DNA from 4 places in the Streptomyces sp. SCPE 10 genome. Region 1 is predicted to be linked to each of the others. Evidence: riboswitches for the same ligand, from Rfam matches in the RefSeq annotation. Region 1 holds a riboswitch; each other region holds the start of a gene.
What was found. A riboswitch is a leader RNA that binds a small molecule or an ion and turns the genes downstream of it on or off. The one in region 1 is predicted to bind cyclic di-AMP.
Positions count from the first base shown of each region.

Region 1 (6,977 bases):
GGTCCCACTGCATCTCGAGCGTGCTGAACTCATAGTCACACAAAACGTCTTCATCGTGAATCCTGTCCATGGGCCGGTCCTAGAGCCTCACCATTGCCCGCAGGTACTCACTCTCCAGCTGACTGATTCTCTTCAGGAAATCGTCGAGGAGATCGGAGCAGCCGTCGGTGAACACCTCGCCTTCCTTGCTTTCCAGCCGGAACGTGACCGGCGAGTGGAGATTCAACGCTGTGCGTCTCTCAATGCGTGCCACGGTCAGCTAACGAGCCTCTCGGGAAGAGGGGGTGTGGGGCATTCGGGTGCTTCTGTAACTCGAAAGCGGGGTCCGGCGGTCGTATGACAGCAACTGGAGAAAATACGAATGCCGTTTCGGATGGCCGAGGTTCCCGGGGAGCGCCGCCTGACGGCCCGTACGCTGGACGGGGGAACGGGGAGGAGAACGAACGTGAAGCGGAGCGAGCCGGGCGCGGGCGGCGCCCCCGCGGCACGGCGGCGGGTACGGGCGCTGTGGCTGGTGGCCGCCGTCGCCTACGCCCTCGACCTGGGGAGCAAGGTCGCGGTGGTCGCGCGGCTGGAGGGCCGGGCTCCGGTGCCGGTGCTCGGGGCCTGGCTGGAGCTGCGGGTGCAGCGCAACCCCGGCGCGGCCTTCGGCATGGGCGGCGCGTCGACCATCGTGTTCACGCTGATCGCGCTCGCGGTGGCCCTCGTCATCGTGCGGATGTCGCGCCGGCTGACCAGCACCCCCTGGGCGGTCGCGCTGGGGCTGCTGCTGGGCGGCGCGGTCGGCAACCTGACCGACCGGCTCTTCCGCTCGCCCGGCGGGATGCGCGGCGCGGTGGTCGACTTCGTGGCGGTCCGCGACTTCAGCGTCATGAACCTCGCCGACTGGGCGATCACCTGCGGCGGCGTACTGATCGTCGTCCTGTCCTTCGGCGGACACGAACCGGGGGACGCGCGCCCTCCCCGGGAACGGGCCGGGCGCCGGCGGGCCGCACACTTGAGCCGATGAGCACCGAGCGAGCCTTCACCGAGTCCGCGCCGTACCCGTACGTCCTGCTGTCCGCCGCCGTCTCCCTCGACGGCTGCCTGGACGACACAGGACCCGAGCGGCTGCTGCTGTCCGGGCCGGCCGACTTCGACCGGGTCGACGCGGTACGGGCCTCGGCCGACGCCCTCCTGGTCGGCGCCGGCACGATCCGCGCCGACAACCCCCGGCTGCTGGTCGGCTCGCCCGAGCGCCGCGCCGCCCGGCTCGCCGAGGGGCGGCCGGAGCACCCGCTGAAGGTCACCGTCACCGCGTCCGGCGATCTCGACCCCGCCGCCCGGTTCTGGCGCACCGGGGGCGACAAGCTCGTCTACACGACCGATCGGGGCGCCGCGCGGGCCGCCCGGCTGCTCGGCGGCGCCGCCGACGTCGTGCCGCTCGGCCCGGACCTCGACTGGCGGGCCCTGCTCCGCCATCTGCGCGCCGAGCGAGGGGTCGGCCGGCTGATGGTGGAGGGCGGGGGCACCGTGCACACCCAGCTCCTTCGGCAGGGGCTGGCCGACGAGCTCCAGCTGGCCCTCGCGCCGCTGATCGTCGGCGACCCGGGGGCCCCGCGGCTGTTCGGGCCCGGCCGCTACCAGGAGGGACGGCTGCGCCTGGTGGAGACCCGGCGGATCGAGGACGTCGTCCTGATGCGCTACGAGCCCACCGCGCCCGGCACCGGTCCGCTGCCCGCCGCCGCCGACCGGCACTGGCTGCGCACCGCCTGCGAGCTGGCCGCCCTGTGCCCGCCCTCCGAGACGGCCTTCAGCGTCGGCGCGGTCGTGGTCGCCGCCGACGGCACCGAGCTGGCCCGCGGCCACTCCCGGGAGGGGGACGACCCGGTGGTGCACGCCGAGGAGGCGGCACTCGCCAAGATCGATTCCGCCGACCCGCGGCTGCCCGGCGCCACCGTCTACAGCAGTCTGGAGCCCTGCGCCCGCCGCGCCTCCCGCCCCGCGCCCTGCGCCGAGCTGATCCTGCGGGCCGGGGTGCGCCGGGTGGTGACCGCCTGGCGGGAACCCGACACCTTCGTCGCGGGTGCCGACGGCACCGGTGTCCTCGTCCGCGGGGGTGCCGAGGTCGTCGTCCTGCCCGCGTACGAGACCCTGGCCAAGGCACCGAACCGGCATCTGCTCGGCTGATCGGGACGGCCCCGTGGGGCGAGCCGCTCCGTCAGCAGGGAGCCCTGCCGAGACGCCGGGTCACCGCAGTTGGTCGAACGCCTGGTCGGCGTCGGCCACGGCCTCGGGGTGGATGTCGCGGGCGGCTCGGCCGTCGGCGATCCTCTGCCAGTTGGTCCGGGCGAGCACCCGTTGGACCGCGAGCACCTGCGCGGCTCGCAGGCGTGCCCGGATGCCTTCGCCGAGGGCCTTCGCCAGTGCTTCCTCGTCCTCGAGCCGGTACTGCGTGAGCCGTCCCGCCAGGCTCGGCGTGGTGAACACCAGCCGATGGAACGCCACCACCTCGGGGTGATCGTTGAGGCCGGTGACGGGGTCGTACCGATCGAGGCCGGCCCGGAAGTGCCGGTGCAGTGCCGTCACCGGCTCGATGCCGGGCTCACGGTCACGTACGACGCGTGCCGCCTCGCCCTGGTGATCCGCGAACCGGTGCAGCACCAGGTCTTCCTTGGTGGGGAAGTACCGGAAGAGAGTCGGCTTGGAGACCTCGGCCGCTGCGGCGATGTCGTTGACCGAAACACGGTCGAAGCCGCGCTCCAGGAACAGCGAGACGGCCGCGTCGCCGATGGCGTCGCGCGTCCGCTCCTTCTTGCGGGCCCGCAGTCCCGTCGGCTCGCTCATCTGGCCACCGTAACATTCGTTACCGAGTTGCTTTTTTAACCGGGTAACGTTTTCATGAGTGGCGTGCATCAGACAGACATTCCTCCCGTGCTCGTGACCGGCGCGACGGGCCGGGTCGGCCGCGTCGTCGTCGACCGACTCCTCGAAGCGGGCGTACCGGTCCGCGCCCTCATCCATCGCGCCGAGACGGCGGCGACGCTGCCGGCGAAGGCCGAGGTCTTCACCGGCGACCTCACCGCGCCCGAGTCACTCGACCCGGCGTTGAAGGGCGCCGGTGCGGTCCTCCTCGTCTGGACCGCCCCGCCCGAGACGGCCGAGGCGGTCGTCGCGCGGCTGGCAGCCCACGTGCGGCGGGTCGTCTTCCTCTCCTCCCCGCACCAGACGCCGCACCCCTTCTTCCAGCAGCCCAATCCCATGGCCGTGCTGCACGCCGACATCGAGCGGCTCATCGCGGCGACCGGACTCGAACCGACGATCATCCGGCCCGGGATGTTCGCGTCGAACTCGCTGGCCTGGTGGGCACCCGCGATCCGGGCCGGCGAGACCGTCCGGTGGCCGTACGGCGCTGCCGAGACGGCACCGGTCGACGACCGCGACGTCGCGGCCGTCGCCGCGCGGACGCTCCACGAGGACGGACACGTCGGAGCCGACTACGTCCTCACGGGCCCCGAATCGCTGACCCACGCCGCGCAGGTGGACGTCATCGGTGACGCCCTGGGGCGCCGGATCGCCTTCGAGGAGATGACGCCGGACGAGTTCCGAAGGCTGTCGGAGGGCACGGCGCCCGCCTCGGTCGTCGACATGCTGCTCGCCGCGTGGAGCGCGGCGGTCGGACAGCCCGCGTACCTCACCACCGCGGTGGCCGACATCCTCGGGACGGCGCCGCGGACGTTTCGCCAGTGGGCCGCCGACCATGCCACCGCGTTCACGGAGGGTCCGTAGCCGGGGTCGCCGTCGCGGCGGACCGCGTCGCGCCGCAGGTCGGGCCGTCGGCCCGGTGGTGACCCGGACCTGGGGGCCCGCGGCAAAGCCGTGTGCTCGGCACCCCGAACATGGCGTACACTGGAATCACCGACGCGGGGTGGAGCAGCTCGGTAGCTCGCTGGGCTCATAACCCAGAGGTCGCAGGTTCAAATCCTGTCCCCGCTACTGAAGACTCAGGGCCGGAATCCATGCACTGGATTCCGGCCCTGAGTGTTTTCCGGCAGCCGTCGCCGCGGCTCCCGTAAGAGGTATCACCTACGGTGACCGTGCGACCGCCGTACGCATAACAACTGAGTCACCATCAAAAACCGGATGACTCCTGAACCCCGGTCAACTCGCCCGGTTTGGCGGCCCCCTGGGCGGTAAGTCCACGCCCCAGAGCCGTAATGATCAAGCCGAACGGCTTGGAAAGTGACGGCCGAGTCTATTAACGTTCGATAACGCAGCGCGGTCGTCCCAGCCGTCACCCGAGGCGGCTCCGTGCGCACGCGCCGAATCCCGTAAGGGAACCGGGGAACCACCACCTTGGGGTGAATCACGCGGACACCACCGTGAACTCAGCGAGTCCACGGCCGGTATACGCGCGTAGGAGACCTTCCTGCTCCGAACCCGTCAGCTAACCCGGTAGGCGGAGGAAGGAAAGGAGCACGCCCCCGTGGCGTCCAACCGGCCTGCCCCACAAGCCCCGTTCGTGCCCGCCCAACGCGATTCCGAGCCGTTCGGCCACGGCCCCGGCCCCGAGGGCGAGGGCCCCTGGGAGGAGTGGAACCCCACCGAGGAGTCCGTCGCCCCGGTCCGCGGCCGGCACCGCGTCGTCAAGCAGCGCGGCGGCTTCGCACGCAGCTCCACCGTCCTCGGCGTCGGTGTGATCGCCGCCGTCGGCGCGGGCGGCATCGCCAGCGCCAACACCGGCAAGTCCCCGGTCTCCATCTCCATGCCGGACCTGCCCTCCGTCTCGGTGCCGCACCTGTCCTCCGTGGAGCACCTGCTCGGCGACGACTCCGCCGGTTCCGCCGAGAAGCACCAGGCCACCGACACCGCGCTCACCGGCATCGGGCAGACCACCGAGGACGGCACACCCACCGGCGCCGGCGAGGCCCTGCGCAACCGGATCATGGCCCAGGCCGAGCAGCAGCAGGGCCAGGCCGACAGCAAGGCCACCGCCGCCATGGTCGCCGCCGCCCAGCAGCAGAGCGACGCGGCGGCCGCCCAGGCCGCGAAGGAGGCCGCCGACAAGGCCGCCACCGCCAAGCAGCAGGCCGAGGCCGACGCCAAGAAGGCCGCCGAGGCCAAGCGGCTGGCCGAGCTGGCCAAGCAGTACACGCTGCCGGTCGTCTCGTACACCATCACCGGCACCTTTGGGCAGCCCGGCGCCATGTGGTCCTCCGGCTACCACACCGGCCTCGACTTCGCCGCCCCCACCGGCACCCTGATCAAGGCCGTCCACGGCGGCACCATCACCCAGGCCGGCTGGGCCGGTGCCTACGGCTACCGCACCGTCCTCACCCTGGACGACGGCACCGAGCTGTGGTTCTGCCACCAGTCCTCGATCAACGTCTCGGTCGGCCAGAAGGTCACCACCGGCGAGGTCATCGGCCGGGTCGGCGCCACCGGCAACGTCACCGGACCGCACCTGCACCTGGAGGTGCACCCGGGCGGGCAGGCCACCGGCGTCGACCCGGCGCCCTGGCTGCGCGACAAGGGCCTCACCCCCTGAGCACACCGGTCCCCGTGGCGATTTCGGGCCGGCGGCGGAACGCGGGCGTCCACCGCGGGTGTAATGGTGGAGCATGACTTCTCTGCGCACACTGGGCTCTTCCGACCTCGAGGTCTTCCCGCTCTGCCTGGGCGGCAACGTGTTCGGCTGGACCGCCGACGAACAGACCTCCTTCGCCGTCCTGGACGCCTACACGGCCGCGGGCGGCAACTTCGTCGACACGGCCGACGTCTACACCGCCTGGGTGGAGGGTCACCAGGGTGGCGAGTCCGAGACCGTCATCGGCAAGTGGCTCAAGGCCCGCGGTAACCGCTCCGACGTCGTCATCGCCACCAAGGTCAGCCAGCACCCGCAGTACCCGGGCCTGTCCGCGGCCAACATCAAGGCCGCCGCCGACGCCTCCCTCGCCCGCCTGGGCACCGACTACATCGACCTCTACTACACCCACTTCGACCAGCCTGACGTGCCGGTGGAGGAGATCATCGGCGCCCTGGACGAGCTGGTGAAGGCCGGCAAGGTGCGGCAGATCGCCGCGTCCAACATCAGCGCCGAGCGGCTGCGGGAGTCCCTGGACTTCTCCACCCGTGAGGGCCTGGCCCGCTACGTGGCGGTCCAGCCCCACTACAACCTGGTCTCCCGCGACACCTACGAGGGCCCGCTCCAGGACCTCGTCGCCCGTGAGGGCCTGTCCTGCGTGCCGTACTTCGCCCTCGCCGCCGGCTTCCTCACCGGCAAGTACCGGCCCGGCCGGAAGGTGGACAGCGCCCGCGCCAACCGGGCCGCGGACTACGCGGAGACCGAGCGCGGCCAGAAGGTCCTCGCCGCCCTCGACGAGATCGCCGCCGCCCACGAGGCACCGCACGCCACCGTCGCCCTCGCCTGGCTGGCCGCCCAGCCGACGGTCACCGCCCCGATCGCCTCGGCGCGCACGCTGGACCAGCTCCCGGCCCTGCTGGGCGTCGGCGAACTGAAGCTGACGGACGAGGAGCTGAAGAAGCTGACGGACGCCTCGGCGTAGCCGGCGGCAGCGGGGTTCCGGGAGGTCCCGGGGGTCCCGGCGGCGTCACGTCCGGTACGGGTTGTACGACGTGGCGTACGGCGCCGCCGGGTAGCCGTACCCGGGCCCGCCGTGCCCGGGGCCGCCCTGTGCGGGTCCGCCGTATCCGTGTCCGGGGCCGCCCCACCCCGGTCCGTACCCCTGGTTGTACGGTGCCGGGGCCCAGGGCGTCGGTGCCGGGGCCGCCGTGCGGGCCGCGTACTCCAGCGCGGGCCGGGCCGCGTCCCGGCGCTGCCACAGCTCGTCCAGCAGCTCCCGCTCGCGGGCGACGAAGCCGGCGCCGGCCCGGCCGCGCCGCCCCCGCCGCCGCAGCAGCGCCAGCGCGGTGGCCTCGGTCTCGTACCGGGCCACCGCACGCGCCGTGGCCCGGCCGCCGTGGTGGCGGGCGAAGTC
Region 1 covers NZ_CP197069.1:4,070,384-4,077,360, forward strand. Annotated here, with positions in the region: gene ACSP97_RS18920 (DUF2637 domain-containing protein) at 1-70, opposite strand, end outside; gene lspA (signal peptidase II) at 446-1,009, shown strand; gene ACSP97_RS18930 (dihydrofolate reductase family protein) at 1,006-2,169, shown strand; gene ACSP97_RS18935 (TetR/AcrR family transcriptional regulator) at 2,230-2,826, opposite strand; gene ACSP97_RS18940 (NAD(P)H-binding protein) at 2,914-3,768, shown strand; tRNA gene ACSP97_RS18945 (tRNA-Met) at 3,902-3,975, shown strand; cyclic di-AMP (ydaO/yuaA leader) riboswitch at 4,290-4,456, shown strand; gene ACSP97_RS18950 (M23 family metallopeptidase) at 4,466-5,527, shown strand; gene ACSP97_RS18955 (aldo/keto reductase) at 5,601-6,545, shown strand; gene ACSP97_RS18960 (PrsW family intramembrane metalloprotease) at 6,591-6,977, opposite strand, start outside.

Region 2 (6,977 bases), 440 kb from region 1:
GGCTCCGGTTCCTGGTCCGAGAGGGGCGGGAAGGAAAGGGGCGGTGCGGGTACGGGTGGTGCGGCGAGGGGCGGTGCGCGCGGGCGCCCGCCGGGACGTGGTGCCTGTCCCCGCCAGTATGACGAAGAGGGGCGCCGGGAGTCAGGTACCGGAACACGGACCGTCCCGATCCGGCACCCGCGCGCGGCGCCCGGTGCCGGATCAGACCGACGGCACGATCCGCCCGGTGACCTCGCCGAGCCCGACGCGGGTCCCGTTCGGGCCGGGGGCCCACGCCGACAGCGTCACCACGTCGCCGTCCTCCAGGAAGGCGCGCTTGCCGTCGGGGAGGTCGAGGGGGTCACGGCCGTTCCAGGTCAGCTCCAGCAGCGAGCCGCGCTGGTGCTCGTCGGGCCCGCTGACGGTGCCCGAGCCGTACAGGTCGCCGGTGCGCAGCGAGGCGCCGTTGACCGTCATCTGGGCGAGCTGCTGCGCGGCGGTCCAGTACATGGTGGAGAACGGCGGCTCGGCCACCACGTGGCCGTTGACGGCGACCGAGATCCGCAGGTCGTAGCCGCCGGGCTCGATGCCGGGGGCGGCGTCGTCCAGGTAGGGGAGCAGCGGGTGGGTGCGCTCGGGCGGGGCCGTCCTCGCGTGTTCCAGGGCCTCCAGCGGGGTGATCCACGCCGACACCGAGGTCGCGAACGACTTGCCGAGGAACGGGCCGAGGGGCACGTACTCCCAGGCCTGGATGTCCCGCGCGGACCAGTCGTTGAGCAGGCACAGCCCGAAGACGTGCTCCCGGAAGTCGCCGAGCGCGACCGGGGTCCCCAGCTCGGTCGGCACGCCCACGACGAAGCCGACCTCGGCCTCGATGTCCAGCCGGATCGACGGCCCGAACACGGGCGCCGGGTCGGCGGGGCCCTTGCGCTGCCCGGAGGGCCGTACGACGTCCGTGCCCGAGACCACCACGGTGCCGGCGCGGCCGTGGTAGCCGATCGGCAGGTGCTTCCAGTTGGGGGTGAGGGAGTCGGGGGCGTCCGGGCGGAAGATCGTGCCGACGTTGCGGGCGTGGTTCTCCGAGGCGTAGAAGTCGACGTAGTCCGCGACCTCGAAGGGCAGGTGCAGGTCCACCTCGGACAGCGGGTGGAAGAGCGGCTCCAGGGTCTCGCGGTGCGCGGGGTCGGTGACCCAGGAGGTGAGCGCGGCGCGCACCTCCGACCAGGCGGCGCGGCCCGCCGCGAGCAGCGGGTTGAGGGTGGGTCGGGCGAGCAGTGCGTGGTGCGGCGAGCCCAGGGCGGCGGCCGCGGCGCCCGCGTCGAGGACCTGGTCCCCGAGCCGGACGCCGACCCGGCGCTCCCGGCTGCCGGAGGGCGAGAACACGCCATAGGGAAGGTTGTGCGGACCGAAGGGGTCGCCCTCGGGGACGTCGAAGGGGGGCATGGGGTGCTGCCTCGCTCTCATCCGGGCCATGCATGGCGCTGTTCCACGTGATCGGCCACACGTTACGGCCGCGACGCGCCTCTTGGGCAGTGCCCGCCGGGGGTCGCCGCCCCGGCGTGCCCCGATCGACCGGTCCGGGTACCCGGACCGTGCTCCGCGCCCGGCGGTACGTCCGGCCCGCGGCCCGCGGCCGGTCCCCATCAGGGGCGCCACCGCGCGCACTTGGGGGCGGTCGGCACGCAAGTACGCGCGCCGACGGATGAGTCGGCGGAGTCGGAGGATCCGTATTCTCTGCTCATGGCACCCTCCCCCGCGTACGCACTGATCGCCACCGACCTGGACGGGACGCTGCTGCGCGGCGACGACACCGTCTCCGAGCGCACGCTTTCGGCGCTTGCGCGGGCGGCCCGGACCGGCGCCCGGCACCTGGTGGTGACCGGCCGTCCGGCCCCCAGAGTGCGGCCGCTGCTGGCGGCCCTCGGCTGCACGGGGCTCGCGGTGTGCGGACAGGGGGCGCAGGTCTACGACGCCGGGGCCGACCGGCTGCTGTGGTCGGTGCGGCTGGACCGGGAGCAGGCCGAGGCCGCGCTCGGCAAGATCGAGGCCGAGGTGGGGCAGGTGTACGCGGCCGTCGACCAGGACGGGGTGGACGGGCTCACGCTGACCGAGCCGGGCTACCGGATGCCCCATCCGACGCTGCCCGCGGTGCGGGTGGGCCGGCGCGACGATCTGTGGGGGGCGCCGATCAGCAAGGTGCTGCTGCGCCACGCCACCCTGTCCGACGACGCGTTGGCGGCGGTGGCGCGCTCGGTGGTGGGCCCGCTGGCCACGGTCACCATGTCGGGTCCGGGGACCGTGGAGCTCCAGCCGTGCGGGGTGACCAAGGCGACCGGTCTGGCGCTGGCCGCCGAGCGGCTCGGTATCGCCGCGGAACGCTCGCTGGCCTTCGGCGACATGCCCAACGACGTCCCGATGTTCCGGTGGGCGGCGCACGGGGTCGCCATGGCCGACGCCCATCCGGAGCTGAAGGCGGTGGCCGACGAGGTCACCGCGTCGAACGAGGACGACGGCATCGCCGTCGTCCTCGAAAGACTGTTCCCGGCGGGCTGACGGGGTGTCGTCGGCCCGCCGGGCGCCGGTCAGTAGGCGCTGTTGACGTTGTCCATGGAGCCGTAGCGGTGGGCCGCGTAGTTGCAGGCGGCGGTGATGTTGGCGACCGGGTCGTAGATGTTCCAGGAGGTCCCGGCCACGTGGTACGTGTTGAAGGTCGGGTCGATCACCTGGAGCAGGCCCTTGGACGGGATGCCCTTGGCGGCGTTGGAGTCCCACAGGTTGATGGCGTTCGGGTTGCCCGAGGACTCGCGCATGATGTTGCGGTAGATGCCGTTGTAGGAGCCCGGGATGCCCTTCTGGCTCATGATCGCCAGGGACTCGCGGATCCAGCCGTCGAGGTTGTTCGGGTACCCGGCGGTGGTGACGGCGGCCGAGGTGGTGGCGGTGGCCGCGGAGGCGCTGGCGGCGCCCACGAGCGGCATGGCGATCACGGCGGCGCCGGTGCCGGCGACGGCGAGCATACGGACGACGCGGTTGGTGCGGGTGCGGCGCGACTGAACGGCAGCAGGCATGGGGACGTTCCTCTCCTACGCCTGCGAGGTGAGCTGTCGGGTTCGGGCGGGGAGGTGCCCGGCCGTGCCCCGCGAGAGGCACGGCTTAACCCCGAGCCGTCCCGGTGCGACCGCGTGTCGCGGCATGTGCCGCGTCACGTGTGTCGTCCGGTCCGGCGACTTACCTGGGTCCCCCGCTCCTGCCGTACGAATGAGTTCGTTGATGGGTGTACGGGCGGCGGCAGGATTCGGCGTCCGCCCGATGGGTCGGGAACGTATGCGAGAGCACATGTCGGGAACAAGTGCCGGATTCATGCGATGTGGCATTTGACCTTGATCATTGCCCTATGGGGTACTTGATCCTTTGCGATTGTCAACGCTCAACTCGCTTACGCGGCAAGGGGGAAGGGGGTCTCGGGCGGCCGGTCGGGGGCAGGGGGTGTGTGTGGCCCAATTCACCAAATGGCAAACTGTGTTAAATCGGGCATGGGGGATTCCGGGTATTCGTCCCTCGGTGGGGTGGACCGGGTACTCCGCTCACCTCCGGGCTCGCGACGAAGCTCGGATTTTCCTGTTAAGTCGAAAAATGTCCGTTCTTCTCATCCGATCGAAGGGGTGCCGGATGTGCTCCGATACCGCCCGGGCTGGACGGGTGGGCGCTATCGGTGATCGAAACCGGACCGGATACGCTGACTTGAGTGATGGCAGCGACCTATCGACAAACCGTGTAATCGCCAGCAGACACCAGCAGACAGGAGACCCCTCGTGACCGTCGTCGGGCCGTTCGGGCTGAGCGTGCGGGACCAGGCTCTCGAAGCCGATGTCCAGGCCGGATTGGCGGCTGTCGAGGAAGGCCTGCTAGAGGCCACCAAGAGCGAGGTCCCGTTCATCACCGGGGCCGCGCAGCACCTCGTACGGGCCGGCGGGAAGCGGTTCAGGCCGCTGCTCGTGATGCTCGCGGCACAGTTCGGCGACCCCTACGCGCCCGGTGTGGTGCCGTCCGCCGTGGTGGTGGAGCTGACCCACCTCGCCACGCTGTACCACGACGACGTCATGGACGAGGCCGCCGTACGCCGGGGCGTGGACAGCGCCAACACCCGCTGGGGCAACTCCGTCGCGGTCCTCACCGGCGACTTCCTCTTCGCCCGCGCCTCCCAGATCCTCGCCGACCTCGGCCCCGAGGCGGTCCGGGTGCAGGCCCTCGCGTTCGAACGGCTGGTCACCGGCCAGATCCTGGAGACCGCGGGCCCCACCGACGGCCGCGACCCGGTGGAGCACTACCTGGACGTGCTCGGCGGCAAGACGGGCTCCCTGGTGGCGGTCTCCTGCCGGTTCGGCGCGATGATGTCCGGCTCCGACGAGACGGTCGTGGACGTGCTCACCCAGTACGGCGAGCGGCTCGGCGTGGCCTTCCAGCTCGCCGACGACTACCTGGACATCGCCTCCGACTCCCACGAGTCCGGCAAGACCCCCGGGACCGACCTGCGCGAGGGCATCGCGACCCTCCCCGTGCTCCGGCTGCGCGAGCGCGCCGCCCGGCTCGGCCTGCCCGAGGACATCGCCCTGTGCGAGCTGCTGGACTCCGACCTCAGCGACGACGCCCGGCACGCCGAGGCGCTGGCCGCGCTGCGCGCCCACCCGGCCCTGGAGCAGGCCCGCCGGGACACCGTGCGCTACGCCGAGGAGGCGCGCGCCGCGCTGGCACCGCTGCGGGAGTGCGACGCCAAGGCCGCGCTGATCGAGCTGTGCGACGCGGTGGTGCACCGCACCGGGTGACCGACCGGTTCGGCGTCCACCGGGACCGACCCGTCCGGCGTCCACCGGGTGGCCGTACCCGCCCGGGTGCTCCATCCTGCCCATAGGGATCCGTTCGAGCCCCTAGGGGTGTCCCTTGCGTGTCATACCGCAGTCGTACGCCGAGTTGCCTCCGTGGTCTGACGATTCCTCAGCGCGGATTTGGTCGTATGGACACCACGGACATCACCACTCCTCACCGATTCGGGTGAGACCGGCGGCTCGGGTGGACCAGCGTGAGAGCAGCCGCCGCCGACGACGGAGGTAAGGCACACATGGCACCGTACGAATCCGACGACGCACAGGGCGCCGACCGGGGCGAGGAGACGCGCTCGGGCCGCCGCAAGGCCGCCCGGTACGCCGTCCCGGTCGCGGTGGTGGGGGTGGCGGCGGCCACGATCGGGCTGGTCCCGGCCCTCGCCGACTCCGGCGACCCCGACCTGCCCCGGATCACCGCCCAGCAGCTCATCCAGAAGATCGCCGCGTCGGACGTGCAGCGGCTGTCCGGCACCGTGAAGGTCAGCACCGACCTGGGCCTGCCCGACCTCGGCGGCCTGGAGAGCGGCCTCACCTCCGGCATGACCCCCGGCGCCGGCTCCGGCTCCGCCGCCGACCCGCAGACCCGGCTCACCGAACTGGTCACCGGCACGCACACCCTGCGCGTCGCCGCCGACGGCCCCGACCGGCAGAAGCTGTCGCTCGTCGAGCAGGGCGCCGAGTACAGCGTCATCCACAACGGCAAGGACGTCTGGGGCTACGACAGCAAGAGCAACCAGGTCTCCCACGGCACCGCGCCGGCCGGCAAGGACCGGCGGGCCGAGCCCCCGGCCACGCCCAAGGACTTCGCCGACGAGGCCCTGAAGTCGGTGGACGACACCACGTCCGTGACCGTCGACGGCACCGCCCACGTCGCCGGGCGCGACGCCTACAAGCTGCTGATCAAGCCCCGGCAGTCCGGCACCACGGTCGGCGCGATCAGCATCGCGGTGGACGCCAGGACGGGCATGCCACTCAAGTTCACGCTGACCCCGAAGAGCGGCGGCGCCGCGGTGCTCGACGCGGGCTTCACCGAGGTTTCCTTCGCCCGCCCGGCCGCCTCCGCCTTCGCCTTCACCCCGCCGAAGGGCGCGAAGGTCACCGAGCGCGAGGACACGCGGGGCAAGGGCGCGCCGCACAAGGACACGCAGTGGCCCGGCAAGGGGCTGGAGGGGACCGAGGGCAAGGGCCTGGAAGGCACCGCGGGTCCGACCGTCCTCGGCAAGGGCTGGACCTCCATCGCCGTCTTCGACACCGGCGCCAAGGGCGGCCTCCCCACCGGCGCCAAGGGCAGTGACGCGGCCGGCTTCCTCGGCTCCCTGGGCGACAAGGTCTCCGGCAAGTTCGGCAAGGGCACGGTCTTCTCCACCCGCCTGGTCAACGCCCTGATCACCGACAACGGCAAGGTCTACGCCGGCGCGGTCACCAAGGACGCGCTGGTGCGGGCGGCGGACGCGGGCAAGTAGGCCGCAGCGGTCCGCGAGGGAGCCGAGGGCAGCGCCTTCGGCTCCCTTTCGCATGCGCCCCTCCCGGCGGCGCATCGAGTCCGGCCCCGCGTCGTTGATCAGCGCACCCGCGAGGCCCCCGGCGAGCCGCGGACCTGCGGCACCGGTCCGTTGGGACGAGGCTGTGACGTCGTGGTGACGCGGGGGCCGGGGTGGAACCAGCACACTGGTCGGCAGGATGCGTACGGCCGGATCGCGGCACGGGGGAGTGAGGGAAGGACCGATGGCTCGACTGAGCTTCGAGAAGAAGCGGGCGCCGGGGCCCGCGGCACACCCGGCGGCGGTGCCCGTGCGGGTGTACGGCGCGGGCGGCGCCTCCGTGGGCGGTACGGCGGTCGTGGCGGAGCCGGGCGAGGAGATCCAGCAGGCCGTGCTCAACCACCTCCAGCGCCTCGCCATCAGCCTCGGCGCCCCCATACGCGCCACCATCCAGGACGACCGCGCCGGCTGCGTCGTCCCCCTGGAGGTCTCGGCGGACGGCTCCAGCCGGGTCACGGGGAAGGCCGTACGGGTGGCCCCTGCGGAGTCCCCGGAGTTCGCGCCCTCGGGGAGGTCGCGCACGCCCAGGGGCGCGTTCGGCCCGGCCCCCGTCATGGCGGCCCCGGCATCCGCCTCT
Region 2 covers NZ_CP197069.1:4,507,537-4,514,513, forward strand. Annotated here, with positions in the region: gene fahA (fumarylacetoacetase) at 202-1,422, opposite strand; gene ACSP97_RS20940 (HAD family hydrolase) at 1,720-2,532, shown strand; gene ACSP97_RS20945 (transglycosylase SLT domain-containing protein) at 2,562-3,047, opposite strand; cyclic di-AMP (ydaO/yuaA leader) riboswitch at 3,051-3,259, opposite strand; gene ACSP97_RS20950 (polyprenyl synthetase family protein) at 3,792-4,802, shown strand; gene ACSP97_RS20955 (LolA family protein) at 5,096-6,322, shown strand; gene ACSP97_RS20960 (tetratricopeptide repeat protein) at 6,585-6,977, shown strand, end outside.
Region 2: it holds a riboswitch for cyclic di-AMP, as region 1 does, so the genes downstream of both, ACSP97_RS20945 (transglycosylase SLT domain-containing protein) here and ACSP97_RS18950 (M23 family metallopeptidase) in region 1, are expected to answer to the same signal.

Region 3 (6,977 bases), 1.7 Mb from region 1:
TGAACTTGCGGGGGTTGCCGATGGTCTCCAGGTACATCAGGACGACATCGGTGTCCGGGTCCTCGTACCAGTACTGGAGGACGTCGTTGCCGGAGACGTCGGCGCGGTTGCCGGCGGAGACGAAGGTGGAGACGCCGCTGACCCCGGTGACGCCGCCGCCGCGCCGGTGCAGCCGGGAGAGCAGCGCGATGCCGATGGCGCCGGACTGGGCGAACATGCCGATGCGGCCGGGGCGTGGCATCTCGGGCGCGAGGGAGGCGTTCAGCCGTACGCCGGCGGCGGTGTTGATGACGCCGAACGCGTTGGGCCCGATGATCCGCATGCCGTACGCCCGCGCCTGCCGCACGAGCGCCCGCTGCCGCTCCTTGCCCTCGGGCCCGCTCTCGGCGTACCCGGCGCTGAGCACGACGAGCCCCTGGACGCCGTGTTCCCCGCACTCGGCGACCACGGCGGGCACGTACTCGGCCGGTACGGCGACGACGGCGAGGTCCACCGGGCCGTCGATGTCCCGCACGCACTGGTACGCGCCCACCCCGTCGACCTCCGCGAGGTCCGCGGGGAAGGCCTTGTTCACGGCGTACAGCCGGCCCGCGTACCCGCCGTCCCTGATGTTGGCCAGGACACTGCGGCCCACCCCGCCGGGGGCGCGGCCGACGCCGATCACCGCGACGGAGCCGGGGGCGAGGAGCCGCTGCACCGAGCGGGCCTCGGCGCGCTGCTCGCGAGCGCGCTGCACGGCGAGCGAGCGGTCGGTGGGCTCGATGTCGAACTCCAGGCGGACGACGCCGTCCTCGAAGCTGCGCTTCTGGGTGTAGCCGGCGTCCGTGAAGACCTTGATCATCTTGGTGTTGGCGGGCAGCACCTCGGCGGTGAAGCGGCGGATGCCCCGCTCGCGGGCGACGGCCGCGATGTGCTCCAGGAGCGCGGAGGCCACTCCCCTGCCCTGGTGGGCGTCCTGCACCAGGAAGGCGACCTCCGCCTCGTCGGCGGGCGCGGACGCGGGGGTGCCGCCGGCACCGATGCGGTCGTAGCGCACCGTGGCGATGAACTCGCCGCCCACGGTGGCCGCTAGGCCGACCCGGTCGACGAAGTCGTGGTGGGTGAAGCGGTGCACGTCCTTGGCGGACAGGCGGGGATAGGGCGCGAAGAAGCGGTAGTACTTGGACTCGTCCGACACCTGCTCGTAGAAGTGGACCAGGCGGTCGGCGTCGTCGACGGTGATGGGCCGGATGCGGGCGGTGCCCCCGTCCCGCAGCACCACGTCCGCCTCCCAGTGCGCGGGGTACTCGTACCGGCCCTGCGGTTCCGCCGAGGTTCGCATGCGCCCCAGAGTACGGCTAGCGTCCGGCAACGGCGCGGGGCAGTCTGTGGAGACGGCCGCCGGGCCGAGGGGCGGTCACGACGGCACCGTGGAGGGGGTGCGCAGCCCCTCTCCAGGCATGGTTCACCATATGGAAGACTGGTCTAGACAACCTTGAAGAGTGAAGGGCAGCAACACATGGCTGAGCGCCGCGTCAACGTCGGCTGGGCCGAGGGCCTCCACGCCCGCCCCGCCTCCATCTTCGTCCGGGCCGCGACGGCCGCGGGCATCCCGGTGACGATCTCCAAGGCCGGTGGCACCCCGGTCAACGCGGCCAGCATGCTCGGCGTCCTGGGTCTGGGCGCCCAGGGCGGCGAGGAGATCGTGCTCGCCTCCGACGCCGAGGGCGCCGAGGCCGCCCTGGACCGGCTGGCCAAGCTGGTCGCCGAGGGTCTGGAAGAGCTGCCCGAGACCGTCTGAGCGGCATCGGACCTTCGAGGAACCGGGCTTCGGCGCGGTGGCGTGACGCCCGGTTCTGCACTGCCGTGACGCCCGGTCCGGGCCGGTCCGCCGGCTCGGACCGGGCAGGGTGGCGGGCCGCCCCGCTGCCGCCCCGACCGCACGACGCCGGTCGGGCAAGACGGGTACGGGCGACCGCGCCGGTGCGGTGGGCGCACGGAGGCGTATTTCGCGATTTCCGGCGTTTTCACGACGGAACGCCCACCCCATTCACCCGGGTCGGTAATTAACGGCACCGAAGAAATAGGGGAATACCGGCCCACGAAATACCCACCCCTTTGTATACGGCACCCGTGTTAATTCTGTGCGCCGGACATGTTTACGGCATGTTGCGAAGTCCTCACACGCTCGGCGCCACCGGGCACGCGCAGCCGGTGCTCGGCCGCCGCCCGCTCGGCGTGCAGCGCGGTCACCGCGCGGGCGCGCGCTCCGTCGCCGCGCGCCACCGCGTCCACGATCGCGCCGTGCTCGGCCCAGGTGCCGACCGGGTCCGACGGCGCGTCGAGCACGTACATCCAGGCGATCTTGTGGCGCAGCTGGAGGAGGGTGGAGGTCAGCGAGGGGCTGCCGCAGGCCTGGGCCAGCGTCTCGTGGAACCAGCCGTCCAGTGCGCGCAGTTCCTCGCTGTCGCCCCGCCTGGCGCGCTCCTGCCCCAGCCTGACCAGCCCGCGCAGCACCTTCAGGTGCGCCCCGGTGCGCCGCCGGGCGGCCCGGGCGGCGCCGAGCGGTTCCAGGAGCAGGCGCATCTCCAGCAGGTCGGCGGCCTCTTGCTCGCTCGGTTCGGCCACACAGGCGCCCGCGTGCCGGCGCGTCACCACGAAGCCCTCCGCCTCCAGGGTGCGCAGCGCCTCGCGCACGGGGACGCGCGAGACCCCGTAGCGGCGGGCCAGCACCTCCTCGGTGAGACGGCCGCCGCGTTCCAGGACGCCGGCGACGATGTCGTCCCGGATCGCCGTGCACACCGACTGCGCCGGAATACGCATGACCGACCTCCGCCTTGATCCCCGCGACACGACGCCGACGACGGACGCGTTTTTCCCATGACTCTATTCCGGTGACTCTATTCCACCGCGCCGCCTTTTCCGACGGCGGGCCGGAATCCGGGGATATTTTTTGGACAACGGCGACCGGAACACCGCGGGAAAGGCGAAAGCCCCGGCTCGGTGGCCGGGGCTTCGGATGCCGTGCGGGGGCGTGCGGGCTCGTCAGACGTCCACGCCGTGGTTGCGCAGGTAGGCGACGGGGTCGACGTCCGAGCCGTAGTCGGGGCTGGTGCGCGCCTCGAAGTGCAGGTGCGGACCGGTGACGTTGCCGGTGGCGCCGGACAGGCCGATCTGCTGGCCCGCGGTGACCTGCTGGCCCACCGTGACGCCGATGGACGACAGATGGCCGTACTGGGTGTACATGCCGTCGGCCATGCGGATCACTATCTGGTTGCCGTACGCCCCGCCCCAGCCGGTGGAGACGACGGTGCCGACGCCGACCGCGTGCACCGGGGTGCCGCTGGCCGCGTGGAAGTCGATGCCGGTGTGGGACCCGGAGGACCACAGCGAACTGCTGGCCTCGTAGCCGGTGGACACGTAGGAGTGCGCGATCGGGGCGACGAAGGCGTTCAGCCGCCTGCGCTCGGCCTCGCGGGCGGCGCGGGCCTCCGCCTCGCGCGCCTCCTCCACCCGCTTGGCAGCGGCCTCCTGGGCCGCCTTGCGCTCGGCGGCCCGCTGCTGGGCGCTGGCCTGCGCGTCGATCTGCTGGGCGACGTCGTCGCTCGCGGCGAGTACGGGGGTGAGACCGGTCTGCTCCGCGGGGCGCTCGGCGGCGAGCGCCGGAGAGGCCGCGAGGGTGCCGATGACGCCGGTGGTCGTCAGGGCCGCGACGCCGGCCGCCTGGGCGGTGGTTCGCTTGACCCGGCCGGGCTTGCGGTGCTTCCCGGTGGCGCACATGAACGCCATGGAGTGGCTGGTCCTTTCCTTCCCTCTCGCCTACCGGGTTAGCTGACGGGTTCGGAGCAGGAAGGTCTCCTACGGGCTCCCTCGCGTCACGCGCGGGTGCCCGATTCACCCCAGGGACGTGTGGGTCCCCGGCTCCCCTGGCTCGCGCCGTACGGGGACTCGGCGATGGCTGCCCGGTGCCGCGGGTGCGGCGCACTGCCCGACGAACAGCCTGGACGAAGCTATGCGGACCGGCTCCCGATTCCCAAACAGATCGGGGTTTTTGTAGCGCATCCCACAGGGCAGACGGGCAACCTCCGCCCCAATTCGGACATCTGAGGGAGAGAGTGGAACAACAGGGGCCCTGACGACCCGTAGGTCGCCAGGGCCCCGTCCCCTGTGTGCCGTTACTGCCGCTACTCGGCCGCCACCACGGTGACGTCGCCGATGCCCAGCGCCTCGACCGGCGCCTTGATCTGCGCAGCGTCACCGACCAGGACGGTCACCAGGCGGTCCACCGGGAAGGCGTTGACGACGGCCGCGGTCGCCTCCACCGTGCCCGTGGCGGCCAGTTGCCGGTACAGCGTCGCCTGGAAGTCGTCGGGCAGGTGCTGCTCGACCTGGTCGGCGAGGGTGCTCGCGACGGCCGCCGCGGTCTCGTACTTCAGCGGCGCGACCCCGACGAGGTTCTGCACGGCGACGTCCCGCTCGGCGTCGGTCAGGCCCTCCGCCGCGAGGGTGCGCAGCACCTTCCACAGGTCGTCGAGGGCGGGGCCGGTGTTGGGCGTGTCCACGGAGCCGCTGATGGCGAGCATCGACGCGCCGGTGCCGTCCGGGGCGGAGCGCAGGACCTGGCCGAAGGAGCGCACCCCGTAGGTGTAGCCCTTCTCCTCGCGCAGCACGCGGTCCAGGCGGGAGGTGAGGGTGCCGCCGAGGCAGTAGGTGCCGAGCACCTGGGCGGGCCACACCCGGTCGTGCCGGTCCGGGCCGATCCGGCCGATGAGCAGCTGCGTCTGGACGGCGCCGGGCCTGTCCACGATGACGACGCGTCCGGTGTCGTCGGCCGTCACCGCAGGCACGGGCCGGGGCTCGCCGGGCGTGCCGGTCCAGGCGCCCAGGGTGTCGGCGAGCAGCGCGTCCAGGTCGATGCCGGTGAGGTCGCCGACCACCACGGCGGTGGCCGTGCCGGGGCGCACATGGCGCTCGTAGAAGGCGCGCACGGCGGGCGCGTCGATCTTCTCGACGGTCTCCTCGGTGCCCTGGCGCGGCCGGGACATGCGCGAGGCCGCCGGGAACAGCTCCTTGGACAGCTCCTTGGCGGCACGGCGGGCGGGGTTGGCCAGCTCGTGCGGGATCTCGTCCAGGCGGTTGCGGACCAGGCGCTCGATCTCGCTCTCGGCGAAGGCGGGAGCCCGCAGCGCGTCGGCGACCAGGCCGAGGCCCTTGGCCAGGCGGGAGGCGGGGACCTCCAGGCTGAGCCGGACGCCGGGGTGGTCGGCGTGCGCGTCGAGGGTGGCGCCCGCGCGCTCCAGCTCGGCGGCGAACTCCTCGGCGGAGTGCCGGTCGGTGCCCTCGGAGAAGGCGCGCGCCATGATGGTGGCCACGCCGTCCAGGCCGGCCGGCTCGGCGTCCAGGGGCGCGTCGAGCAGCACCTCCACCGCGACGACCTGCTGGCCGGGGCGGTGGCAGCGCAGCACGGTCAGGCCGTTGTCGAGCGCGGCGCGCTCGGGGGCCGGGAAGGCCCAGGGCCTGGCCTCGCCGGGCTGTGGCCGGGGGTGGAAGTCCATGGTGGCGAGCTGCTCGGTCACTTGGCCGTCTCCTCGTTCTCGTTCCCGGCCTCTACGGTGGCTTCCGACTCGGGGTCCTCGGGCAGGTCGGCGTCCTCGACGTTCTCCGGGGACTTGGGCTCGTAGACCAGGACCGCGCGGTTGTCGGGGCGCAGGCGGGCCTTGGCGACCTCCCGGACCTCCTCCGGGGTCACCTCCAGGATGCGCGGCACGGCGTTCAGGGCGAGCTGCGGGTCGCCGAACAGGACGGCGTAGCGGCACAGTTCGTCGGCGCGGCCCGCGACCGTGCCGAGCCGGTCCAGCCACTCGCGCTCCAACTGGGCCTGGGCGCGCTCCATTTCCTCGGCGGTGGGGCCTTCCTCGGCGAACCGGGCCAGCTCCTCGTCGATGGCGGCCTCGATGACCGGCACCTCCACGTCGCCGGAGGTCTTCACGTCCAGCCAGCCCATGGAGGGCGCGCCGGCCAGGCGCAGCAGGCCGAAGCCGGCCGCGACGGCCGTGCGGTCGCGGCGCACCAGCCGGTTGTAGAGCCGGGAGGACTCGCCGCCGCCGAGGACGGTCAGGGCGAGGTCGGCCGCGTCGCAGGCGCGCGTACCGTCGTGCGGCAGCCGGTAGGAGGCCATCAGGGCGCGCGCCGGGACCTCCTCGACGACGACCTCGCGCAGCTGCTCGCCGATGACGTCCGGCAGGGAGCCGTCCCGGGGCGCGGGCTTGCCGTCGTGGGCCGGGATGGAGCCGAAGTACTTCTCCACCCAGGCGAGCGTCTGCTCGGGGTCGATGTCGCCGACCACGGAGAGCACCGCGTTGTTCGGCGCGTAGTAGGTGCGGAAGAACTGGCGGGCGTCCTCCAGGGTGGCCGCGTCCAGGTCCGCCATGGAGCCGATCGGCGTGTGGTGGTAGGGGTGGCCCTCGGGGTACGACATGGCGGTCAGCCGCTCGAAGGCCGTTCCGTAGGGAACGTTGTCGTAACGCTGGCGGCGCTCGTTCTTCACGACGTCCCGCTGGTTCTCCATGGACTCGTCGTCCAGGGCGGTCAGCAGGGAGCCCATGCGGTCGGCCTCCAGCCAGAGCGCCAGCTCCAGCTGGTGGGCGGGCATGGTCTCGAAGTAGTTGGTGCGCTCGAAGCTGGTGGTGCCGTTGAGCGAGCCGCCGGCGCCCTGCACCAGTTCGAAGTGGCCGTTGCCCTTGACCTGCCCCGAGCCCTGGAACATCAGGTGCTCGAAAAGGTGGGCCAGGCCGGTGCGCCCCTTGACCTCGTGGCGGGAGCCGACGTCGTACCAAAGGCAGACGGCCGCCACGGGGGTCAGGTGGTCCTCGGAGAGCACCACGCGCAGACCGTTGGCCAGGCGGTGCTCGGTCGCTGTCAGGCCCCCGGAGCCTGCCTCGGCTGTGGTCGTGTGACCCATGGGCATGTACGTCCCTTCGCGAGCGGAGGCGGTTGTG
Region 3 covers NZ_CP197069.1:5,728,481-5,735,457, reverse strand. Annotated here, with positions in the region: gene ACSP97_RS26510 (bifunctional acetate--CoA ligase family protein/GNAT family N-acetyltransferase) at 1-1,321, opposite strand, end outside; gene ACSP97_RS26505 (HPr family phosphocarrier protein) at 1,499-1,780, shown strand; gene ACSP97_RS26500 (GntR family transcriptional regulator) at 2,116-2,802, opposite strand; gene ACSP97_RS26495 (M23 family metallopeptidase) at 3,025-3,768, opposite strand; cyclic di-AMP (ydaO/yuaA leader) riboswitch at 3,781-3,943, opposite strand; gene ACSP97_RS26490 (M16 family metallopeptidase) at 4,164-5,534, opposite strand; gene ACSP97_RS26485 (M16 family metallopeptidase) at 5,552-6,946, opposite strand.
Region 3: it holds a riboswitch for cyclic di-AMP, as region 1 does, so the genes downstream of both, ACSP97_RS26495 (M23 family metallopeptidase) here and ACSP97_RS18950 (M23 family metallopeptidase) in region 1, are expected to answer to the same signal.

Region 4 (6,977 bases), 790 kb from region 1:
GCAGCCGCAGCCTGGTCGTGGTGGAGAAACGGTCCCGGTCCTTGACGGCCATGTCGGTTCTCCGCCTCCCCTTTCACACGTGCGTACGTCCCCGGACACGGTACGGGACCGGGTACGGGGACGTACGTACGACTGGCCAAGTCCCGGCCCGACGGGGGGCGGGACCGGCCGGGTGGCTCAGCCCTTGAAGCGCGGGAAGGCGCTGCGGCCGGCGTACACCGCGGCGTCGTCCAGGATCTCCTCGATGCGCAGCAGCTGGTTGTACTTGGCGACGCGCTCGGAGCGGGCCGGGGCGCCGGTCTTGATCTGGCCGCAGTTGGTGGCGACGGCCAGGTCGGCGATGGTGACGTCCTCGGTCTCGCCGGAACGGTGCGACATCATGCACTTGAAGCCGTTGCGCTGGGCCAGCTCGACGGCGTCCAGGGTCTCGGTCAGCGAGCCGATCTGGTTGACCTTGACCAGCAGGGCGTTGGCGGTGCCCTCCTCGATGCCGCGGGCGAGGCGCTCGGGGTTGGTGACGAACAGGTCGTCGCCGACCAGCTGGACCTTGTCGCCGAGCTTGTCGGTGATGACCTTCCAGCCGGCCCAGTCGTCCTCGAACAGCGGGTCCTCGATGGAGACCAGCGGGTAGGCCGCCACCAGCTCCTCGTAGTACTCCGTCATCTCGGCGGCGGAGCGCTCCTTGCCCTCGAAGAGGTACTTGCCGTCCTTGTAGAACTCGGAGGCGGCGACGTCGAGCGCGAGGGCGATCTGCTCGCCGGGGGCGTAGCCGGCCTCCTTGATGGCCTCCAGGATGAGGTCCAGGGCCTCGCGGTTGGAGCCCAGGTTCGGCGCGAAGCCGCCCTCGTCGCCGAGGCCGGTGGCCAGGCCCTTGCTCTTCAGGACCTTCTTCAGGGTGTGGTAGACCTCGGCACCCCAGCGCAGCGCCTCGGAGAAGGACTCCGCGCCGATCGGGGCGATCATGAACTCCTGGATGTCCACGTTGGAGTCGGCGTGCGAGCCGCCGTTCAGGATGTTCATCATCGGCACCGGCAGCAGGTGCGCGTTGGGGCCGCCCAGGTAGCGGAAGAGCGGCAGGTCGGACGCCTCGGAGGCGGCGTGCGCGACGGCCAGGGAGACGCCGAGGATGGCGTTGGCGCCGAGCGAGCCCTTGTTGTCGGTGGCGTCCAGGTCGAACATGGCCTGGTCGATCAGCCGCTGCTCGGTGGCGTCGTAGCCGACCAGCTCCGGGCCGATCTGCTCGATGACGGCGAGGACGGCCTTCTCGACGCCCTTGCCCTGGTAACGGTTGGGGTCACCGTCGCGCAGCTCGATGGCCTCGAAGGCGCCGGTGGAGGCGCCGGACGGGACGGCGGCACGCCCGGTGCTGCCGTCGTCGAGGCCGACCTCGACCTCGACCGTGGGGTTGCCTCGGGAGTCCAGGATTTCCCGGGCTACGACGACGTCGATGGACGGCACGAGCATCTCCTTCTTGGATGTGACGCTGGAAGTGCGGGGCGGTCTGCCTTACGGCTGTGCCTTGCGACTAGAGCCTAACCGTCCAGGGGTCGTCGGCCACCGACCGACCGTCCCGTGGACGGGAGGGACATGCAGACGGTACCCATTGTTCACCCGCGGAACAAAGGGGTTCGCGGATGAGACCCGGCGAAAGAGCGGGAAAACGAACGACCCCGCCCCGGCGCGTACGGGGGAGAACGCGCCGGGGCGGGGAGCCCGTGGGGACGGGGGCGGACCCTTGGGGGCGGGCCCGCCGGGCGGGGCCGTCAGCCGCCGGGGGTCACTTCAGGTGCAGCTGCTGGCCCGGGTAGATGAGGTCGGCGTTGTCGACGATGTCCTTGTTCAGCTCGAACAGCTTGTGCCAGCCGCCGGCCACGTGGTGCTTCGCCGCGATGGAGCTGAGGGTGTCGCCGGTGACGACCTTGTACTCGCCGTCGCCCTTCTTGACCTTCTTGCCGGTCGGGGTGGTGACGGTCTTGCCCGCGCCGCTCGCCGAGGAGCCGGTGGAGCCGCCCGTGGACTTGCCCGTGGTGGACGGGGCCGTGCGCTGGGTGGAGCGGGTGGCGGCCTGCTCGTCGGTGGAGCGGGTGGAGGTGCCCGTGTGCGACGAGGAGGAGCCGGAAGTGGGCGCGGAGCCGTTGTACGGGGTGCTCGACAGGCCCGTGCCGCAGACCGGCCAGGCGCCCTTGCCCTGTGCGGCCAGGACCTTCTCGGCGACGGCTATCTGCTGCGCCTTGCCGGCCTTGTCGGCCGTGGGGGCGTAGGCGGTGCCGCCGTACGCGGCCCAGGTGGAGGCGGAGAACTGCAGACCGCCGTAGTAGCCGTTGCCGGTGTTGATGGACCAGTTGCCGCCGGACTCGCACTGGGCGACCGTGTCCCACTGGGAGGTGGTGGCGGCGGAGGCGTTGCCGGCCGCCATCAGCGGGGCGGCGACGGCGGCACCGGTGACACCGGCGAGCGTGACGGCGCGGACGGCCTTGGACGGACGACGGTGCTTGCCCTTGCCGGAAAACAGCATGAACGATCCCCTCACCGACGCCTGCGAGGTGAGCTGTCGGGTTCGGGCCGGTTGAGTTGCCCGGCCACCCCTCCCGTGGGAGGCGTGGCTTCACCCCGAGCCGGTCCGGCATCAACTGCCGGGCCCGGCACTTACCTTGGGTCCCCCGCTCCTGCCTGCGGCGCTTGACGCGACGACTGTTCCCGGGCAGCCGCTGGCAGGATTAGGCGTTGCGGCCGCCGGGGCTCGTGGTGACGAGCGGTCATGACCGTAGCCACGCGATCCGCGGAATTTCAAAGACGATCAGGGCTTCTGAGACTCATCCCACACTTTCGCCAAAGCGGACATTTGACGATCAAGTGGGGCGTCAACTCGCCCTAGCGGGCGCCCGTTTCGTCACCGACTTTCAGGGTCTGACCGGCGGTGATGTGATTCGGGTCGGCGCCCACGACCTTCTTGTTCGCGGAGTAGAGCTCATGCCATCCGCCGTGCACGTCAAGGGAGTCGGCGATGGTGCTCAGCGAGTCGCCCTCGCGGACGGTGTACGTGCCCGGCTCGCGGGAGGCGTGCCGCCCGGAGTCGGAGCCGTCCTGTCCGGTCGCCGTGCTTTCGTCCGCGGTGCCGCCGCGGTGCCGTCCGCCGCCGAGGGCTCCGGTGTCGACCAGGCTCCAAGAGCCGACGTCCTGCCGGGAATTGTCCGGGTCGTCGGCGGTCGGGGCGGGTGTGACCGTGCCGGTGGGCGCCGAGGGGGCGGTGGGGTCCGGGGCGGTGCCGCCGGTCCCGGGAGCGCCGGTGGAGCCGTGGGAGGCGCCCGGGTGCGGGGCCGCGTGCTTGCCGGTGTGCTTGCCGGTGCCGGTGCCGGCGTCGGAACCGGTGGACGGGGAGGTGGACGGGGAGGTGGACGGGTCGGCGGAGGAGGAGGCGCCGGAGCCGGAGCCGCCGTCGTGGGCGCCGCTGCCGGAGCCGGTGCCGGATCCGCTCGGGGTGGTGTCCTGGCCGCCGCTCGGGGTACCGGAGGGGGCCGAGGCGTCGGGCGGGCCGGAGGGGTCGGTCGTGCCGTCGCCCTGGCCGTTGCCGCCGACGCCCGGATCGACGTCCACTGAACCGGAGTTGGGGGTCAGCCCGGACAGCAGGGCGCAGGTGGCCCAGGGCAGGGTGCCCTTGTCGGCGAGGATCTTCTCGGCCACGGCGATCTGCTGCGAGCGGCTGGCCTGGTCGGCGCTGGAGGCGTACCGGGTGCCGCCGTAGTGGATCCAGTCGTCCTGGGATATCTGGAGGCCGCCGTAGTAGCCGTTGCCGGTGTCGGCGCTCCAGGAGCCGCCGCTCTCGCAGCCGGCGACCTTGTCCCAGGTGGTGCCGTCGGCCGCGTGCGCGCTTGCGGCGCCGAGCAGCGGGATGGCGATGGCGGAGCCGGTCACGCCCGCCGCGACGAGGAGGGCCGGAGCCTGACGGGGGCGGCGGTGACGACCGTTCCCGGAGATCATGCGGAAGCCTTTCGTGCGACTGCGGGGGCCGGCGCGGCGGGTGGTGCCGGTTCGCCACGCTGAGGGGTGAACGTAGCCGCACTCGATCACTTGTCACAAGTTCATGCCGCGCGGATCACGCGAAGATCACAGCGTGGAAGGTTTGCCCTCCGCTCCGTCACACATCCTTCCTCCAGCGCGGAACGGGCCACTCCGTTTCATGGTCCGGGCTACCGGTCGCCCGGCGGGGTGAACTCCACGGGCAGGGTGCGCAGACCGCGCATGATGAGCCCGCCGCGCCAGCGCAGCTCGGCCGGGTCGGCGGCCAGCCGCAGGTCGGGCAGCCGGGTGAAGAGGGTGGCCAGCGCGCTCTGGCCCTCCAGTCGGGCGAGCGGGGCGCCGAGGCAGTAGTGGATGCCGTGCCCGTAGCCGAGGTGCTGGTTGTCCCGGCGGCCGAGGTCCAGCACGTCCGGGTCGGCGAACCGCTCCGGGTCCCGGTCGGCGGCGGCCAGCACGACGAGCACCGGGTCGCCCGGCTCGATCCGCTGCCCGCCGATGGTGAGCGGTTCGGTGGCGAACCGCCAGGTGGCCAGCTCCACCGGGCCGTCGTAGCGCAGCAGTTCCTCCACCCCGGTCGCCAGCAGCTCGTCGTCGCCGCGGGCGAGGGCGTCCTGGAGGCGGTCGCGCTGACCGGGGTGGGTGAGCAGGGCGTAGGTGCCGTTGCCGATGAGGTTGACGGTGGTCTCGAAGCCGGCGAAGAGCAGGATGAAGGCCATCGCCGCGACCTCGTTCTCGGTGAGGTGCTCACCGTGGTCGGAGGCGCGGATGAGGGCGGAGATCAGATCCTCGCCGGGCGCGGGCTCGGCGGGCAGCGCCTCGCGCTTCTTGTGGATCAGCTCGGCGAGGTAGCCGCGCATCTTCTTCACCGACCGCGCCACCCCGCCCCGCGGCCCGCCGCCGTGCCGGATCATCATGCCCGCCCAGTCCCGGAAGTCGTCCTGGTCCTCGCGCGGGACGCCGAGCAGGTCGCAGATGGCGTAGATGGGGAGCGGGAAGGCGAACTCGTGGATGAGGTCGGCGCTGCCGCGCTGCGCGAACCGGTCGATGAGCCGGTCGGTCAGCTCCTGGACCCGGGGCGCGAACGCGGCGACGCGGCGGGGCGTGAACGCCTTGCTGACCAGCCGGCGCAGCCGGGTGTGGTCCGGCGGGTCGATGTTGAGCAGATGCGTCATCAGCTCGGCCTTGCGCTCGCCCGGGATGCCGGTCTTGCCCTTGGCGTGCTCGGGCTCGTCGTGATGGGCCGGGTTCTTGCTCAGCCGCTGGTCCGCCAGCGCCTGCCGGGCGTCCGCGTACCGGGTGACCAGCCAGGCCTCGACCCCGCTGGGCAGCCGCGTCCGGCGCACGGGCGCGTGCTCGCGCAGCCAGGCGTACGCGGGGTAGGGGTCGGCGGCGAACTCCCAGGTGAAGAGCTCGGGGGCGGCGGGAACGGTGTCGTCGGGGCGAAGCTGGTCGGTCACTCCTCGACGGTATCCGGCCCGCCCGGGCGGCGTGCCACCGCCGGCCCGGGGCCCCGCCTCCGCCGGTGCCCGCGCCGTGACGGGAGCGGCCGGTCCGGCGCCGCCGGGGCGCTCACGACGGGTCCTCGTCCTCCCGCGGGTCCACTCCCTCGGCCCTTCGGATCGCGTCCCGGTAGGTGCGGGCCGCCGCGCGCAGGGCCGTCTCCGGGTCGGTGCCGGCGGACTCGGCGCGGGCGGCGAGGGCCAGCAGCTCGTAGCCGATGCCCTCACCCTGGGGCAGGGGGACGTCCAGCCCGGCGGTGCGGACGCGGGAGGCCAGCTTGGCGGCGAGGGCCAGGCCGGGCTGGCCGAGGGGGATGCCCTCGGTGACCGAGCTGCGCCGCTTCTCCTCCGCCTTGGTGCGCAGCCAGTGCGCCTTGACCTCCTCCGGGGTCTCGGCCGTCGCCTCGCCGAAGACGTGCGGATGGCGGTGGATCAGCTTGGCGACGATGCCGCCCGCCACGTCGTCGATCGAGAACGGCGCCTCGGGGTGCTCCTCGGCGATCCGGGCGTGGAAGACGACCTGGAGGAGGACGTCGCCCAGTTCCTCGCGCAGCTCCTCACGGTCGCCCGCCTCGATCGCCTCGACCAGTTCGTACGCCTCCTCGATGCCGTACTTGGCCAGGCCCTCGTGGGTCTGTTGGGAGGACCAGGGGCACTCGGCCCGGATGCGGTCCATGACCTGGACGAGGTCCAGCAGGCGGGCGCCGGGCAGGTCGTAGGAGGCGGGCAGCAGCTCCAGCTCCGGCATGCGGAGCCGGCCGGTGCCGGCCAGCCGGGCCAGTCCGTCGGTGAGCGCGGGCTCGCCCTCCCCCGTCGCCACGACCACGACGGTCCGCCCGCCGGCGCAGGCGTCGACCAGCTCCTGCGCCGTGGGCGCCGCCTCGGCCACCGCTATGCCGGCCTCCCGCAGGTACGGCAGCTGCGGGTGGGCGCCGTCCGCGCACAGCACGGCGTCGGCGGTGCGCAGGGCCTGCCAGGCGGGCCAGGACAGCAGGCCGGGGGCGACACGGTGGCTGGTGGTGAGCAGGACGATACGGCCGGGGGCGGGACTCGATGCGTTCACGCTCCGAACGTAACCCACGGCGGCGACGAGCGGATTCGGTTGTCCACAGGGCCGCAGGGATCATGCGATCGTCTGCCCGCGGCCTGGGGGCCGGTCCGTCCTACGCCGTCACCGGCGCGCCTCCCGACGGCGCCGTCACCTCCCGCACCCAGGGCGTCTTCGCGTCCGTCCGGCCGCTCTTCTGCACGTCCCAGGTGCCGTAGCGCGGGTTGATGTCGATGTGCAGCTCCTCGGAGGCCCGCGAGAGGGCCTTCCAGAAGGCGGGCTGGGAGGTGTCGGTGCCGAGCCGGGCGGCGACCTTCTGCGCCTCCAGCTGGAGGCGCAGGTTGTCGTCCAGGTACGCGGGGGCGATGCCGTACTTCTGGAGCCAGGCGGTCCGCAGGCCCTTGGCGCCGCCC
Region 4 covers NZ_CP197069.1:3,278,435-3,285,411, forward strand. Annotated here, with positions in the region: gene ACSP97_RS15295 (FtsB family cell division protein) at 1-52, opposite strand, end outside; gene eno (phosphopyruvate hydratase) at 178-1,464, opposite strand; gene ACSP97_RS15305 (transglycosylase family protein) at 1,778-2,515, opposite strand; cyclic di-AMP (ydaO/yuaA leader) riboswitch at 2,519-2,688, opposite strand; gene ACSP97_RS15310 (transglycosylase family protein) at 2,872-3,978, opposite strand; gene ACSP97_RS15315 (cytochrome P450 family protein) at 4,188-5,474, opposite strand; gene ACSP97_RS15320 (nucleoside triphosphate pyrophosphohydrolase) at 5,587-6,579, opposite strand; gene ACSP97_RS15325 (SurA N-terminal domain-containing protein) at 6,680-6,977, opposite strand, start outside.
Region 4: it holds a riboswitch for cyclic di-AMP, as region 1 does, so the genes downstream of both, ACSP97_RS15305 (transglycosylase family protein) here and ACSP97_RS18950 (M23 family metallopeptidase) in region 1, are expected to answer to the same signal.